Regions from separate parts of the Massilia sp. MP_M2 genome, predicted to be linked through region 3. Evidence: predicted binding sites of a transcription regulator. Region 3 holds the regulator's gene; each other region holds the start of a gene.
The links. Region 3 encodes sigma-54, which starts transcription at its own class of promoters, with help from an activator protein. Its sites were predicted from a motif close to TGGCANGNAANCTGCTTT; they were not measured.
Positions count from the first base shown of each region.

Region 1: RCH14_RS17165 (urease accessory protein UreD) is a predicted target of sigma-54. The motif match lies at 1,524-1,541, and genes of this name have one in related genera.
Region 2: RCH14_RS04695 (TorF family putative porin) is a predicted target of sigma-54. The motif match lies at 2,503-2,520, and genes of this name have one in related genera.
Region 4: glnA (type I glutamate--ammonia ligase) is a predicted target of sigma-54. The motif match lies at 1,878-1,895, and genes of this name have one in related genera.

Region 1 covers NZ_JBCHJF010000008.1:124,425-128,718, reverse strand. Annotated here, with positions in the region: gene ureC (urease subunit alpha) at 1-7, opposite strand, end outside; gene RCH14_RS17175 (urease subunit beta) at 7-345, opposite strand; gene RCH14_RS17170 (urease subunit gamma) at 358-660, opposite strand; gene RCH14_RS17165 (urease accessory protein UreD) at 674-1,513, opposite strand; gene RCH14_RS17160 (diguanylate cyclase) at 1,628-3,100, opposite strand; gene RCH14_RS17155 (SDR family oxidoreductase) at 3,278-4,243, shown strand; gene RCH14_RS17150 (Ku protein) at 4,267-4,294, shown strand, end outside.
Region 2 covers NZ_JBCHJF010000001.1:1,040,014-1,044,307, reverse strand. Annotated here, with positions in the region: gene RCH14_RS04705 (M1 family aminopeptidase) at 1-1,870, shown strand, start outside; partial or broken gene RCH14_RS04700 (accessory factor UbiK family protein) at 2,101-2,334, opposite strand; gene RCH14_RS04695 (TorF family putative porin) at 2,596-3,330, shown strand; gene glnK (P-II family nitrogen regulator) at 3,350-3,688, shown strand; gene RCH14_RS04685 (ammonium transporter) at 3,703-4,294, shown strand, end outside.
Region 3 covers NZ_JBCHJF010000005.1:86,039-90,332, reverse strand. Annotated here, with positions in the region: gene RCH14_RS12925 (enoyl-CoA hydratase/isomerase family protein) at 1-538, opposite strand, end outside; gene hpf (ribosome hibernation-promoting factor, HPF/YfiA family) at 638-994, opposite strand; gene RCH14_RS12915 (RNA polymerase factor sigma-54) at 1,069-2,556, opposite strand; gene lptB (LPS export ABC transporter ATP-binding protein) at 2,571-3,326, opposite strand; gene lptA (lipopolysaccharide transport periplasmic protein LptA) at 3,323-3,871, opposite strand; gene lptC (LPS export ABC transporter periplasmic protein LptC) at 3,917-4,294, opposite strand, start outside.
Region 4 covers NZ_JBCHJF010000001.1:617,961-622,254, reverse strand. Annotated here, with positions in the region: gene RCH14_RS02795 (CocE/NonD family hydrolase) at 1-1,183, shown strand, start outside; gene RCH14_RS02790 (rhodanese-like domain-containing protein) at 1,185-1,640, opposite strand; gene glnA (type I glutamate--ammonia ligase) at 1,958-3,373, shown strand; gene RCH14_RS02780 (DUF4124 domain-containing protein) at 3,544-4,086, shown strand; gene glnL (nitrogen regulation protein NR(II)) at 4,083-4,294, shown strand, end outside.

The sequences.
Region 1 (4,294 bases), on a different contig from region 3:
TGACCATCAGTCGTCCTCTGAGGTTGGAGACGTGACCACGGGCACTGGCCCCGACACGCGTCCCTGGAAGCCATGCACGATGCGCGCGCCCGCCAGGTCGACCAGTTCCACCGTGCGGCGCTGCCCCGGCTCGAAGCGCACCGCCGTACCGGCCGCGATGTTCAAGCGCATGCCGAGCGTGCTGTCCCGCTCGAACTGCAGTGCCGGATTGACTTCATGGAAGTGATAGTGCGAGCCGACCTGCACCGGCCGGTCGCCGGCATTGGCCACGACCACGGTGGCCGTGCGCCGCCCGGCGTTGATCTCGATATCGCCGTCGTCAAGAAAGTATTCACCTGGGATCATGCGTCGCTCCGGCTAGGGAATCGGGTGGTGGACGGTAACGAGCTTGGTCCCGTCCGGGAACGTGGCCTCGACCTGGATATCGGGAATCATCTCGGGCACGCCGTCCATCACGTCGCCACGCGCGAGGATGGTCGTGCCTTCGCTCATCAGCTCGGCCACGCTGCGGCCATCGCGTGCGCCTTCCATGATGGCGGCCGTGATCAGGGCCACCGCCTCCGGGTAATTCAGCTTGAGGCCGCGCGCGCGCCGGCGTTCGGCCAGCAGCGCGGCGGTGAAGATCAGCAGCTTGTCTTTTTCGCGGGGCGTCAGGTCCATGGCGGGGTCCGTTCTAGGTAAGCCAGATGCGCGGCGGGCACGCCGGGCGGTCGAGCAGATGGGGGCGCAGCAATTCCCACACGCGCGCCATGACGGCGCGCGCCGCTTCGCCGTCGTGGCCGAGATAACGCGCCACGAACACCGACTTCACCTGGCTGGACGCCAGTTGCGGGTCGAGCGCGCGCACGCGCGCCTGCAGCGCGGCGGGTACGGGCCGGCCGACGGCAAGCAGGGTCGCGCACACCGAATGACCTTGCATGCCGAGGGGGCTGGCAATGCCATCGGGGGTGAGGATGCCCTGCTCCCACCACAACAGGCGACCGTCCTGGCGAATCCGCGTGCGCTGGCGTATCTGCCCGGTCGTGAACGCTTCGCCAGCGGCCACGCGGCCGAAGCACAGCACTTCGCTGCCGATATAGATGCTGCCGGCGGCGAGATCGACTTCGTGTTCGAGATCGACGCGCGCCGCGTCATAGAAGATGGTTTCCTGCGGCAGCCATTCGACGGCGGCGCCAGCAGCGATCTGCAGGCGCACCGCCTGGTGCGACACGCGGCCGTTGGCGCGGTACCACTTGGCCGCGCCGGGGCTGGTGGCCAGCACGCTGCAACCGGGGCTGGCGTCAACGTCGATCTCGAGCCGGTCGCCACCGACCACGCCGCCCGGCGGGTGCACGACGATCACGTGGCAGGCGCCAGGGCCTTCCGGATACAGCGCCTTCTGGACACGTAGCGGCCCGCGGTGCGCGCGGCGCACGAGACGCGTCGTGTCGCCATCGCGCACGAAGCCCAGCGCCAGGCTGGCTTGCCAGGCGGGGAACATGGTCGGTGGATCGGTGAGGCTGCAATCGCGCATGCTTGATGAAACAGCACGATGCGTGCCAGGGCCTGGACGTGACCCGGACATGGCCTGGAGGGGGTGTTTCGCCTACTGCGCGCACCGGGGAGGTGCACGCTGCACCCGAACGCGTCAGGACATCGCCAGCTCGATGCAGTTGCGGCCGGCCCGCTTGGCGCGCGCCAATGCGGCGTGGGTGCGCACCGCCATCGAGTCGCCGCTCTCGCCCTCGCCCAGCTGAGCTACCCCGAGACTGATCGTGACGTGGTCGCACCCGGGTATTTCCACCTGCTCGATCGCCGCGCGCAGCTTCTCGGCCAGCTTCAGGGCATCGATCGCGCTCGTGTGCGAGGCGATCACCTGGAATTCCTCGCCGCCCGAGCGCACCAGAACATCGCTCGAACGCAGCAGCGCGCGCGCCGTGTCGGCCACCGTGCGCAGCACCAGGTCGCCCACCGGGTGGCCGAAGGTGTCGTTGATCTGGCTGAAACGGTCGATGTCGAAGGCGATCAGCGCCAGCGGCAGGCGGTAGCGGCGTGCACGCTTGATCTCCTGCTCCAGCAAGCCTTCGCCGTGACGGCGGCTGGCCAGGTCGGTCAGGGCGTCGGTGGTCGCCAGGTGCGTCACGCGCGCCAGCAGCGCCTCATTCTCGCGCGTGAGCTCGGCCATGCGCAGGCCGTACGCGGCCAGCCCAGCCAGGTCGTCCAGCGCCTGCAGCTGGGCGGGCGAGAACGGCCGCGCGTCGCCAAACAGCAGGCACAGCGCCCCCATCGGCCCGCCCGGCCCCGGCGCCGGGATCGGCACGCCCACGACCATGCGCGCGCCAAAGGTGTCCAGGCGCGCCGCCAGCGCCGGCTCGCCGGCCTTGTCGAGCGTATCGAGTAGCGTGAATTCGCCTGTCACCGCCGCCAGCAGCCCGGGGAAGGCATGGCGCACTGGCGACTGTAGCAGCCCGCCCTCGTGCGCGAGCAGCGCCGCCAGGCGCAGGCCGTCGACGCCCTGCTCGGCCTCGAGACGCAGGTCGCCGTCGCGATGCTGGAACAGCGCCGCATGCACGAGGCCCGGCCAGCCGGCCAGCGCCGCGCACAGGTGCTCGGCAAAGCGCTCGCTGTCGTCGGCTTGGGCCAGGGCCTGCTGGCAGGCAGTGCGTAGTGCGAGCAGCGTGCGCAGCTCGGCCTCCGGCGCCGTGGGCGCGGCAGGCGCGGCGCCGCCAAACCCGGTGCGCATGCGCGTGGCCAGCAGCGCGCGGGTTTGCTGCGCGCGCAGCGGGCCGATGGCGTAGTCGAGTGGACCGAACGCCATCAGCGCCGACAGCCAGCGCGCATTCGTGAATGGACACAGCACCAGCACCGGCGCGCCGGCGCGCTCGGCGACCAGTGCGCCCAGCGCGGCCAGGTCGATGCCGGGATCGCAGCGCTCGAGATCCAGCACGAGCAGGTCGGCCGGTTCGCGCGCCAGCAGGCCGCGCGCCTGCTCGGCCCCCGCCGCTACGCGCAGATTGGCGAACATGCCGTCGCAGCCGTGCTGGAAATCGGCGCGGCGCTGGCCGACAGGATTGACGAAGACACAGGTAAAGTCCTCGCGCGCGCCGTCTTCTTGATGCATGGTGATTCTCCAGAGGTAGGTCCAGCCGCACCCTGTTGGCATGACTGCAAGGCAAGTTTGCCATAAGCCGGCGTGCCGAGCATAGCAATTGTCGTCCTGTGTGTGGGAGCGCACCGTCGTGCCACCGTACGCGCCGAATACTCTTCTGAACGAATGCACACTTACGGGAGAATCACCATGGCACATCAAGACGACGTGGCAGCGAAACAGCGCGCCATCCAGCAAGAGCAGGACGCACGCGACGCCAGCAAGAATGAGTCCGGGAACAAAGAAGCCGTCCAGACCGGGGTCGACCAGCCAGCGCCGCCGATGCCGGCGCAGCACCTGGCCAAGCCGGGACTCGAAGCCGAGATGGAAAGCAAGCCGAAGTTCATGGCCGAAGGTTACAAGGGCAGCGGCAAGCTCGACGGCATGGCGGCCATCGTCACCGGCGCCGACTCGGGCATCGGGCGTGCGGTGGCCGTGCTGTTTGCGCGTGAAGGTGCCGATGTGGCCGTCATGTACCTGAACGAAGACGTCGATGCGGCAGAGACCAAGCGCTGCGTCGAGGCCGAAGGCCGCCGCTGCATCACGATCGCCGGCGACGTCAAGGACCCGGCATTCTGCAACGACGCCGTGCAGCAGGCGCTCAAAGCATTCGGCCGGCTGGATATCCTGGTCAACAATGCCGCGTTCCAGGAACACGCCGATTCGATTCTCGACCTGACTGAAGAGCGGTTCGAGGAAACCTTCCGCACCAATATCTTCGGCTACTTCCACATGGCCAAGGCAGTCGTGCCGCACCTCAAGCGCGGCGCGTCGATCATCAATACGGGCTCGGTCACGGGTCTGAAAGGGTCGGCCAAGCTGATCGACTATTCGTCGACCAAGGGCGCGATCCACGCGTTTACGATGTCGCTGGCCGGCAGCCTGCTCGACCAGGGCATTCGCGTGAACGCGGTGGCGCCTGGCCCCGTCTGGACGCCACTGAACCCGGCCGACAAGGGCCCGGACGACATCAGCGAGTTCGGCGCCAGCACCGACTACCGGCGCCCGGCCCAGCCCGAAGAACCCTCGCCGGCCTATGTGTTCCTGGCGTCGCCCGTGTGCTCGGGCTACATCACGGGCATCGTGTTGCCGGTGACCGGCGTCGTCGGCGAATAACCGACCCCAGTGAGGAGCAGGCAATGGCACGCAGCATGTGGAAAGGCGCGA
Region 2 (4,294 bases), on a different contig from region 3:
CGCCTGCACGATCGCGTTTGCGCTGGTGGGTGGCTGGATCTTTCACAATACCGTCACGCTCGGCCGCTACGAAGCGCAGAACGTGGCGATGGACAAGCAGGCCAGGTACGAAACGACCTACCGCAAGTACAAGGACCTGCCGCACGCGAAAATCGTCGACGTGCGCGCGGCGGTGGACATCTATCCGGCAGAGCGGCGCGTTATGGTCAAGGGCCGCTACGTCTTCGAGAACAAAACCAGCGGGCCACTCGACACGCTGCGCCTGCAAGTCAATCCCGATGTCGTGACCACCTTCGCCGGCCTGCCCGCGCACACGGTCGTCCTGGACGACAAGGTGGCGGGCTTCCGGATTCTCAAGCTCGCGCAGCCGACGGCGCCGGGTGCCCGCCTGGCGCTGGACTTCACGGTCGACGTGCGCCGCCCCGGTTTTTCCAACGCCGGCAAGGGAGACACGCTCAACCTGAACGGCACGTTCTTCAACAACCGCGAGTTCTTCCCGCTGGTTGGCTACCAGAGCGAGTTCGAACTGCTGGACCGCAACGAGCGCCGCAAGCGCGGCCTGGGCGAACCGGAGCGCATGGCCAAGCTCGAAAACCAGGCCGCGCGCGCCAACACGATGTTCGGGGACGACGCCGACTGGATCAGTTTCGACACCACCGTCTCCACCAGCGGCGACCAGATCGCCCTGGCGCCGGGCTACCTGCAACAGGCATGGAAGGAAAACGGCCGCAACTACTATCGCTACAAGATGGACCAGAAGATGATGCCGTTCTTTGCCTACCTGTCGGCCAACTGGCAAGTGAAAAAGAGCGACTGGCGCGGCATTGCTATCGAGATCTATCACGATCCGAAGCATGCCTACAACGTGGACCGGATGATCGCCGGGACGCAAAAGTCGCTCGACTACTTCACGACCCAGTTCACGCCCTACCAGCACAAGCAGGTGCGCATCCTGGAATTCCCAAATTACCAGAGCTTCGCGCAATCGTTCGCCAACACGATCCCGTTCGCGGAGTCGATAGGCTTCATCGCCGACCTGCGCGACAAGGAAGACATCGACTACGTCTTCTACGTGACCGCGCACGAGATGGCGCACCAGTGGTGGGGCCACCAGGTCACGGCCGCGAACGTGCAGGGCGCGAGCATGCTGATCGAGTCGCTGGCGCAGTACTCGGCGCTGATGGTAATGGAGAAGGAATACGGGCCGCACAAAATGCGCCGTTTCCTGCGCTATGAACTGGATCGCTACCTGAGCTCGCGCGGCGCCGAAAAGATCGAGGAACTGCCGCTGGTGCGCGTCGAAAACCAGGATTACATCCACTACCGCAAGGGCAGCCTGGTGTTCTATCGCCTGCGCGACGAGATCGGCGAAGCGGGGCTCAACCGCGCCCTCAAGCGCTTCCTGCAAGACAAGGGTTACCAGGAGGCGCCGTTTGCGACATCCGCCGAACTGGTGGACTACATCCGCGCCGAAGCCCCTGTCGCCAAGCACGCGCTGATCGCCGACCTGTTCGAGCGCATCGTGTTCTACGATAACCGCGTGACCGAAGCAAAGGCCGTCAAGCGCCCGGACGGGCAGTGGGACGTGACGATGAAGCTCCATCTGGCCAAGATGCAGGCCGACGGCAAGGGGCAGGAAACACCACGCACCTATGATGAGGCGGTGGAAATCGGCGTGTTCGCGCGCGCGAAGGATGCCAAGGAATCGGACGAGCGCGTGCTGTTATTGGAGAAGCGGGTACTGCGGGGCGAGAATCCGACCGTGACAGTGACGGTCAAGGAGCAGCCATTCGATGTGGGCGTCGACCCGTACAACAAGCTGATCGACCGCGTGGCGCGTGACAACCGGAAGGAAGTCAGCATCGATTGAGGCCCGGGCAGTAGCGTGGGCGGGTTTCCCGCCCACGCGTTCAAGCAGAAGCTGGTGACTGTTTAATGCTTGTCGAGCGTTGGCGGCACAACAATCGTCGGATCTTCCGGTGCAGCCGGGAACGGCGCGGTGGCCGACGGTGCGGCGCCCGGCATCGGAATCGCCGAGCTACCTGATGTCGCCGATGCTGCTGCCGCCGACGTTGCCGACGGTGCCGTGCTGCCGCCTGCACCCAGCTTCGCTTCCAGTTCACTCACGCGCAGTTCGAGCGCCTCGAGCTTGGTGCGGGTCTTGGCCAGCACCTGGGCCTGGATATCGAATTCCTCGCGCGTGACCAGATCGAGCTTGGAAAAGCCCGACGTCATGGCTGCTTTCACATTGCGTTCGATGTCCTTGGCCGGACCACTCTCGAGCGCCTGGTTGATCTTGCCCTGCAAGTCACTGAAGAAGTTGCTGTTACTCATATCCATTTCCCTTTCTGCCGAGGCCGCACGCTCCATGTTGGTGCAATGTGACCTGATGTAGTGCGCCGAACGGCCGTCTGGGTGCCGTATGCGGTCCGTTGTGATAGTGCAAGACCGATGTGGGGCGTGTTTACCAAAAAAACAAGGACCTTTTTCCCGTTTATGGGCTGGCACGCATCCTGCTAAATAAAGCGTAGGTAAAGAACATCACAAGGATTCACTAGCAGTCATTTTTCATGTTGTTCATCAAGGGGGTTTGTCATGAAGTGCAAAGCAAAATTCAGCGCAATTGTTCTGGCAGTTCTGGCAGTCGCCAGCGTGCCGGGCATGGCACAGGAACAACCCGCCGAACATCAGGTGAGCTACAACGCGAGCATCACCAGCGACTACCGTTACCGCGGTCTGTCGCAAACAGCCCTCGACCCGGCCCTCCAGGGCGGCGTCGACTATGTACATGGCCCATCCGGCTTCTACGTAGGCACCTGGCTTTCCACCATCAAATGGACGAAAGACCTGGGCGGCGACGGCAATCTCGAATGGGACGTCTATGGCGGCAAGCGCGGCCAGTTGATCGACGCGGTCAGCTATGACGTTGGCGGCCTGTATTACTACTATCCGGATAACGGGTTGAACCCGAGCGCGAACACGTTCGAGCTGTACGGCAAACTCGGCTACGGCCCGGCCTATATCAAGTACTCGCACTCGACGACCAATCTGTTCGGCACCGCCGACAGCAAGCAAAGCGGCTACCTGGACCTGGGCGCCGACATCGACGTCAGCAACGGCTTCATCCTGAACCTGCACGTCGGGCGCCAGAAACTGAAGAACAACAGCGCGTTTTCGTACACCGACTACAAGGTCGGCGTCACCAAGGACTTCGGCGTCGCCACCGTGGCGCTGGCGTGGCACAAGGCGAATACCGACGCCTACCTGAGCCCGGAAGGCAAGAACCTCGGCAAGTCCGCCGCCGTGCTGTCCGTCTCAAAAACTTTCTGATCGCAAAAGAGGCAATACCATGAAAATGATCACCGCCATCATCAAGCCCTTCAAGCTCGACGAGGTGCGAGAGGCGCTGTCGGAAATCAACGTGCAAGGCATGACGGTGACCGAAGTGAAGGGTTTCGGTCGCCAGAAAGGCCACACCGAGCTGTACCGTGGCGCCGAGTACGTCGTCGACTTCCTGCCCAAGATCAAGATCGAAGCCGCGGTCGACGATGCCATCGTCGATCAGGTCATCGATGCGATCCAGGGCGCTGCCCGCACCGGCAAGATTGGTGACGGCAAGATCTTCGTGGCCGACCTGAGCCAGGTCATCCGTATCCGTACCGGCGAGACCGGCAACGACGCACTGTAAGAGGGAATGTTTTCATGAAGCGTATAACTACAACGATACTGACCGCCTTGCTGGGCCTGGGCGTCGCCCTGCCGGCCATGGCGGCGCCGTCCATCAACAAGGGTGATACGGCCTGGATGTTCGTCGCCACGCTGCTGGTGATCCTGATGACCATTCCTGGCCTGGCGCTGTTCTACGGCGGCCTGGTGCGCGCCAAGAACATGCTGTCGGTGCTGATGCAGGTGATGATGGTATTTGCCCTCGTCATCGTGCTGTGGTGCCTGTACGGCTACTCGCTGGCCTTCACGCAGGGCAACGCCTTCATCGGCGGCTTCGACCGCGCCTTCCTGCAAGGCATCTGGGATCCGGTCGCCGGCAAGTTTGCGATGGCCGCGACCTTCAGCAAAGAGACGATGATCCCCGAATTCATCTTCGTCGCCTTCCAGGGCACTTTTGCGGCGATTACCTGCGCGCTGATCGTTGGCGCCTTCGCCGAGCGCGCCAAGTTCGCGGCCGTGCTGGTGTTCGTCGTGCTGTGGTTCACCTTCGGCTACCTGCCGGTGGCGCACATGGTCTGGTTCTGGGCCGGCCCTGACGCCATCACCGACGCTGCGTCGCTGCAAACCG
Region 3 (4,294 bases):
CGGCCGCGCCGATCGTCAAGCCGGTCAAGCCCAGGAACATCCCCAACTGCCCCGGCGCATGCGACAGAAAATGGCTGCCGCCGACATCGGGGAACAGGCCGATATTCACCTCGGGCATTGCCATCTTCGTGCGCTCGGTCACGATGCGCAGGGCGCAATCGGGCCCGCCCTGCGCGATGCCCATGCCGCCGCCCATGACCACGCCGTCCATCAGTGCGATATACGGTTTTGGATAAAAATGGATCAGGTGATTCAGTGCGTATTCTTCGGTGAAAAAATCTTCGAGCAGTGCGCTGCCATCTTGCGGCGAGGCGTTGCCGACCTCGTGGAAGAAGCGGATATCACCGCCCGCGCACAGTGCTTTTTCGCTGCTGCTGGTGATCACCACCGCATCGACGGCGGCGTCAAGCTGCCAGTCGAGCAGGATCGCGGTCAGCGCGCGCACCATGTCCAGCGACAGCGAATTGAGCGCCTTTGGCCGGTCGAGGGTGATGATGCCGGTGCGGTTGGCAATGCGGGTCAGGACGTGTTCGGACATGGCGTGATCCATCGGGAGGAAACACGTATTTTACCGGCAGCGGGATGCAAAAAGGGCGTCTCTGAAAGACGCCCCTGGCGATGGTGACCTGCGCTTGAATCAGGCGGCAGCGACGTCTGCTTCGTCGACGTCCAGGCGTTTGATCGCTGTGCGGTTATGGTCTTTCAGCATCTGCTTGTGCTTCAGGATTTGTCGATCCAGTTTATCCATCAACATGTCGATCGCGGCATACAGGTCTTGCGCGACGCTCGCCACGTGCAGGGTCTTGCCCGACACCTGGACATTGATTTCAGCTTTTTGCCTTTTTTCTTTTTCGGTGAGGTTATCGACGGCCAGGAAGACGTGGGTATCTATGACTTGATCGAAATGGCGAATAATGCGTTCCAGCTTATTCTGAACGTATTCACGGATGGCAGGGGTTACTTCGAGATGGTGACCACTGATGGTGAGGTTCATACACACTCCTTTGAAGATGTCACGTCGCTTGCACCATACAGGAGCTGAAGGCACAGGCTGTATGAGCGGCGTTGTTACAAGGCTTTGCGGAGACTGACGGGGGGGATCTTGAGCGCTTCACGGTATTTTGCGACCGTCCTGCGCGCAATGACCATGCCTTGTTCCCCGAGCATTTCCGCGATCTTGCTGTCGGATAATGGATTCTTAGGGTCTTCTGCTCCTGTCAATTGTGCGATGAGCGCACGGATTGCCGTTGAGGATGCTTCGCCTCCCGCCTCGGTGGCAACGTGGCTACCGAAGAAATACTTCAACTCGAACATGCCGTGCGGGGTCAGCATGTATTTCTGCGTTGTGACACGAGAAATCGTGCTCTCGTGCAGACCTAGTGTATCAGCTATCTCGCGCAAAACAAGGGGCCGCATGGCAACCGCGCCGTGGCTGAAAAAGTTGCGCTGGCGCTCGACAATGGCCTCGGCCACACGCAGGATCGTGTCAAAACGCTGGCGCATATTCTTGATGAGCCACTTCGCCTCTTGCATCTGCGCGCCCATCTGGCTCTCGCTGCGGCCCTGCTTGAGCATCGTGGCGTACAGGCTGTTGACGCGCAGGCGCGGCATCACGTCCGGGTTCAGCGTGACCGCCCAGCCATTCTTGGCGCGCCGCACCATCACGTCCGGCACCACGTAATCTGACACGTTCGACGCGAACGCGGCGCCCGGGTGCGGGTTGCACTGGCGGACCACGGCCTGCACTTCGCGCAGATCTTCATCATCGCAATCGAGTGCTTTTTTCAGCTTGCTGTATTCGCGCTGCGCGAACCAGGTCAGGTACCCTTCGACGATCTTCAGGGCCATGCGGCGCGTGACCATCGGCACGCCCGGCATGCGCCGGATCTGCAGCGCCAGGCATTCGGATGCGCTGCGCGCGCCCACGCCCACCGGGTCCATGCTCTGCACCATCGCCAGCGCGCAGCGCAGTTCGTCCAGGTCGACCTCGAGTTCTTCCGGCAGGCGTGCGTGGATCTCGTCGAGCGGCTCGTCCAGATAGCCGTTGTCGTCCAGCGCGTCGATCACCAGTTCGGCCAGCGCGCGGTCGCGGGTTGAGAGCAGCGTTTCGCGCACCTGTTCCATCAGGTGTTCGCGTAGCGTGATCGCGCATGCCTCCAGCTGCGGGCGGCCGTCTTCGTCGTCGCTGCTGCTACTACTGCCGGACGACGCGCCGCTGCCTTCGTTCCAGTCGGTGTCGGGCCGGTCGCCATCGACCGCGCCGCCTTCGGCGCCCTCGCCCTCGGCCGGTGCGCTGCCCTCGCCTTCGGCCTGCTGGCCCGGCGCCGGCGGCGCCTCGCCCGGCGCCGGCGCATTGTTGATGGCGCCATCGCCCAGCAAGCGCACCGAATGATCGAGCGGATCGTCGAGCCGTTCGAGCAGCGGGTTATCGCCCAGTATCTGCTCGATCTCCTGATGCAGTTCGAGCGTCGACAGCTGCAGCAAGCGGATCGATTGCTGCAGCTGTGGCGTGAGCGCCAGGTGCTGCGAGGTGCGGAGCTGAAGGGACTGTTTCATTGATTGACCATGGCTTACATGCGGAAATGTTCACCAAGGTACACGCGGCGCACCGACTCGTCGGCGATGATATCGTCGGGACGGCCGGATGCGAGCACCGCCCCCTGATTGATGATGTAGGCGCGGTCGCAGATGCCGAGCGTCTCGCGCACATTGTGGTCGGTGATCAGGACCCCGATCTTGCGCTCCTTGAGGAAGCGCACGATGCGCTGGATCTCGATCACGGCGATCGGGTCGACGCCGGCGAACGGCTCGTCAAGCAGCACGAAGCGCGGGTTGGTCGCCAGTGCGCGCGCGATCTCCACGCGGCGTCGCTCGCCGCCCGACAGCGACAGCGCCGGGTTCTCGCGCAGCTTCTCGATCTGCAGGTCGGCCAGCAGGCTGTCGAGGCGGTCGTTGATCTCGGTTTTGGTCAGCGACTTGCCGTTGACCTTTTGCAGTTCGAGCACGGCGCGGATGTTTTCTTCCACCGTCAGCTTGCGAAACACCGAGGCTTCTTGCGGCAGGTACGACAGGCCCAGCACCGCGCGGCGATGGATCGGCAGGCTGGTGATGTCGGTGCCGTTGATGCTGATCGAGCCGGCATCCGACGGCACCAGGCCGACGATCATGTAGAACGAGGTGGTCTTGCCGGCGCCGTTCGGGCCCAGCAAACCCACCACCTCGCCGCATTCGACATCGAGCGACACGTCGCGCACGACCAGGCGCTTGCCATAGCTTTTCTGCAGGCCCTTGACGACCAGCGTGCTGCGATCGTTCAGCTCCGTCATTGCGTGCCTCCGGCCGGCGCACGCTTGGGCGCCAGGATTAGCGTGCCGCGCCCGCCGCCAACCTTGCTCTCGCCGCTGACGTCATTGCGCACGGCGACGACTTCCTTGCGGTTGTCGTACGAGATGAAGGGGCCGGTCATCTGGTTGGTCATCCGGTCGTTTTCGAGTTCCTTGACGACGGCGTTCGAGTACAGGCGCACCAGCTCCGAACGTTCGTCGTATTCGATGCGTTCGGCCTGGCCCTCGACCCACAGATTCGGGCCGCCGTCGCGCTTCTGGCGGAACGTAGCGGGCTTGCCGTTGGCCGCAGTGAGCGTCACGCTCATATAGCCTTCGGGCGTCTCCCTGACCACGGCGCGTTCGGCCTTGACCAGCAGCGTACCGCGGGTGAGGATCACGTTGCCGGTGAAGGTGCGAACGCCCGCGACGCCATCGAGGTCGCCGTTATCGTATTCAAGCGCCGCCTGCTTGAGCGAGTCGGCCTTTTCGGCCATGGCGGTCAAGGAAAGGAGTGAAAAGAAAGCGGCAGCAAAGAGTTTTTTCATGATGGTGCTGGTCCTGGGTTAGTACGCGCGCATGGCTGGTGGCCTTCAGCGCTGGCGTGGCGGATAGACGATACGGCCGCGGCCGGACAATTGCATCTGCATGGTCGCATTGTTGGCGACCAGGCCGACGGCCTTGAGACTGGACGCGCCAAGCTCCATGTCGATCGGCTGGTCGGTCTTGACGATTTCTTCGTCGGGCAACACGGTCATGGCCTGCGTGCGCACGCGCAGTGCTTCGCTGACGGGCGTCTTCGGGCGCTGCAAATCGACGTCGCCGAACAGTTCGACGCGGTGCTCTTCATGGAAGATGCGCGCAGTCTTGGCCACCACCGTCGTCGGCGGGCGGCCCGGTTCGACGCCGCGCATGAGCGGCTGCTCGACGTTCGACACATCGCCCAACGGAATGTGGGCCAGGCGCTTGCC
Region 4 (4,294 bases), on a different contig from region 3:
GAATATCGCCGCGACCATGACCGCCACGCAGCGCGAGCTGTTCATGCCGAACATCGAGCACGATACGTATGACAGCTTCTGGCAAGAGCGCGCCATCGGCCCGCACCTCAAGAACGTCAAGGCGGCCGTGCTGACGGTGGGGGGCTGGTTCGATGCGGAAGATGCCGCCGGCCCGTTCATCGTGCATCGCGCGCTGGAAGCACAGAACAAGGGTGGCAACCACGCCCTGGTGGTTGGTCCTTGGGTGCATGGCGGCTGGGCGCGCGGCGACGGCGCCCGCCTCGGCCACGTCAAGTTCGATGCGAAGACAAGCGAATGGTTCCGGCGCGATGTCCAGTTCCCGTTCTTCGAGCAGCACCTGAAAGGCGTCAAGCCGGGCAAGACGCTGGCGCCGGTGACCGTGTTCGAGACGGGCACGAATGTCTGGCGCCAGTACGATGCCTGGCCACCGAAGCCGGCGAAGGCGCGCACGCTGTACTTCGGCGCCAATGGCGCACTGGGCTGGCAGCAGCCGGCCGGGTCGGCAACTTCGGGCGCCGGGTTCGACGAATACGTGGCCGACCCGGCGCGCCCGGTGCCGTACATCGGCTATCCGGCGCTGGGCGTGCCGCGCGAATACATGGTGTCGGATCAGCGCTTCGCCGCCACGCGGCCCGACGTGCTGGTATACCAGAGCGCCGTGCTGGAAGAAGATGTGACGATCGCCGGGCCGGTGACGCCGAAGCTGTTCGTGTCAACAAGCGGCACCGACGCCGACTGGGTCGTCAAGCTGATCGACGTCTACCCGGCCAGCTTCCCGACGCCGGCGGCCGAGCGGGGCGGCGATGTCGGCCCGCCAGCGGTGAGCCTGGGAGGTTTTCAGCAACTGGTGCGTGGCAATCCGCTGCGTGGCAAGTTCCGCAACAGCTACGAAAAGCCGGAACCGTTCGTGCCGGGCAAGGTCGAGCCAATCAAGTACGAACTGGGCCAGGTGAACCACACCTTCCGGCGCGGCCACCGGATCATGGTGCAGGTGCAGAGTTCATGGTTCCCGCTGATCGACCTGAATCCGCAAACGTTCATGCGCATTCTTGAGGCGAAGCCGGGCGACTTCAAAAAGGCAACCCAGCGCGTGTATCACGCGCCAGGGACGGCGTCCGGGCTGGAGCTGATGGTGCTGCCGAACCAGGGTACGAACAACTAACTCAGGCGCCGACCCACGGCAAGCCGGCCGTGCACCAGCCGCCGATCGTCTTGCGGTGCCCGTCGCTATCGCGATCGCCTTCGAACCCCTCGAGGATGTCGAAGGCGTTTGCATAGCCCAGCTCGGTCGCCACGCGCGCACTGTGGCGCGAGCGCACGCCCGAGCGGCACAGGAACAGCAGCACGTCGTCCTTGGCTGCAAGCTGTTCGAGCTGCGCGCCAAAATCCGGATTGGGCGCGCCGCCCGGATAGGTTGCCCACTGCACCGCCAGATGCTGGGCGTCGCCGATCGCAACACGTCCTACCCAGTCGCGTTCGGCGTTGGTGCGCACATCAACCAGCTTGACGTCGGGGCCGCTCTGGAGCAGGTCGTAGGCTTCCTGAGGCGTGACTGCACCAGCATAGGGCTGGTCAGCGCCACGCTGGCGCGCCGCCGTGAGAATTTGTTCTTTGCTCATGTTGGTGATGTCCATTATCTGTTCGTCGTCATCGATGCACCGTCTTGGAGCGCAGCGTTGTGCGCTTAATTGGTGCAAGCACGTAGAATTGCTCGTTGATGGTGCAAATTGGCAGAAAGGTAAATCTTGCCATATGCCCCCGGTCGGGGCGATTTTATGGGTAAACTAGTCCATTGCCCAAGAACGATTTGCGCATACCCTCATGCACTGAAGTTGGCATCGTCGTTGACACCCAGTTGGCACATTTCGTGCTTCATCATGATGCAAGTTGTCGGTTCGCATAGACTGACATCCCTTTTTCAATTAGGAGATTCCGAATGGCAAAGTCCGCCGCAGATGTAATGCAAATGGTCAAAGACAACGAAGTCAAATTCGTTGATTTACGCTTCGCCGATACCCGCGGCAAGGAACAACACGTCACGGTCCCGGTGTCGCACTTCGACCTGGACAAATTCGAATCCGGTCACGCCTTCGACGGTTCGTCGATCGCCGGCTGGAAAGGTATTGAAGCGTCGGACATGCTCCTGATCCCGGATGCAAACACCGCCAATATCGACCCGTTCATGGAAGAGACCACGCTGTTCATGCAGTGCGACGTCGTCGAACCGTCGGACGGCAAGGGCTACGACCGCGATCCGCGTTCGATCGCCAAGCGCGCTGAAGCCTACCTGAAATCGTCGGGCATCGGCGACACCGCCTATTTCGGCCCGGAACCTGAATTCTTCATCTTCGACGCTGTGCGCTGGAAGCTGGACATGTCGGGTTGCTTCGTCAAGATCGACTCGGAAGAAGCATCGTGGTCGACCGACAAGGAATTTGAAGGCGGCAACAGCGGTCACCGTCCAAGCGTGAAGGGCGGCTATTTCCCAGTGCCACCAGTCGACTCGTTCCAGGACATGCGCTCGGAAATGTGCCTGATCCTCGAATCGATGGGCATCCCGGTCGAAGTGCACCACCACGAAGTCGCCGGTGCCGGCCAGAATGAAATCGGCACCAAGTTCTCGACCCTGATCGAGCGCGCCGACTGGACCCAGAACATGAAATACGTGATCTGGAACGTGGCCCACAGCTACGGCAAGACCGCGACCTTCATGCCAAAGCCGATGGCTGGCGACAATGGCTCGGGCATGCACGTGCACCAGTCGATCTGGAAAGATGGCAAGAACCTGTTCGCAGGCGACGGCTATGCTGGCCTGTCGGATACGGCACTGTTCTACATCGGCGGTATCATCAAGCACGCCCGTGCACTGAACGCGATCACCAATCCAGGCACCAACTCGTACAAGCGCCTGGTGCCGGGCTTCGAAGCCCCGGTCAAGCTGGCGTATTCGGCCCGTAACCGTTCGGCCTCGATCCGCATCCCGCACGTGGCGAACCCGAAAGGCCGCCGCATCGAGACGCGTTTCCCGGATCCACTGGCCAACGTCTATCTGTGCTTCGCAGCACTGATGATGGCCGGTCTGGATGGTATCCAGAACAAGATCCACCCGGGCGAAGCGGCAACGAAAGACCTGTACCATCTGCCGCCTGAAGAAGACAAGCTGATCCCGACGGTGTGCGCATCGCTGGAAGAAGCGCTGGACGCCCTGAACGAAGACCGCGAGTTCCTGACCCGTGGTGGCGTGTTCAGCGACAGCATGATCGATGCCTACATCGAACTGAAGATGCAGGAAGTGCAGCGCATGCGCATGACCCCGCACCCGGCCGAATTCGACATGTACTACTCGTCGTAATCGATCGACACCAGGCTGGTGCGGGCATGCCTCGCACCAGCCTGGCGGTTGGCGCAAACGCGGGGAAAGCCATGCTTTCCCCGCGTTTTTTGTTGCTTGGTGTTTATATTCCTTGGGGTATAGTCGGGCGCATCTACAATAGTGTGCCCTTGTGACCAACCGGGATGGGAATGACAAATAGTGTGTTTCAGGCCAGTCTGGCCATTGTTGCAGCCGCTTTAGCCTCCGTGCTGCTGTGCGCCAGCGCGCACGCGCAGATCTACCGTTGTACCGATGCCAATGGCCGGCCGCTGTATACCGACACCAAGGTCGGCAAGTGCCAGCTGATCGACACCGGCTACAGCGCGCCACCGGCCGCCTCGGCCCCGATTCCGGCACCCCGTTCGGCGGGCGGCGGGGGCGCGTCAGGCGGATCGAATCAGACCCCGACTGCGGCCCCGAGCGCGGCCCAGTCGAACTTCCCGCGCGTGGACAACGTGCTGCAGCGCGCCCGCGACGACGAGCGGCGCGAGATCCTGGGTGATGAGCTGCGGCTCGAAGAACGCAAGCTCACCGACTTGAAGCGCGTCTTTAACAACGGCGAGCCAGAACGCCAGGGCAACGAGCGCAACTACGCCAAATACCAGGAGCGCGTGGCCTCCATGCGCGACGAAATCAATCGTAGCGAACGCAATATCGAAGCGCTGCGGCGCGAGATCGGCAATATCAGATGACCCTGCCTCCGATGGCCCCGCCCGTGTACGACCCGGGCAACCCGGCACGTTTTGCCGGCCTGGACTTGCTGGCCTCGGCCGTGATGATGACCGGACCGGACGGCGAGGTGGTGTATGCCAACGCCGCTGCCGAGAACCTGATGGAGCTGTCGTTCAAGTCGCTGCAGCGCCATCGGCTGCCCGAGCTGTTTACCAACGGCGCCGAGAT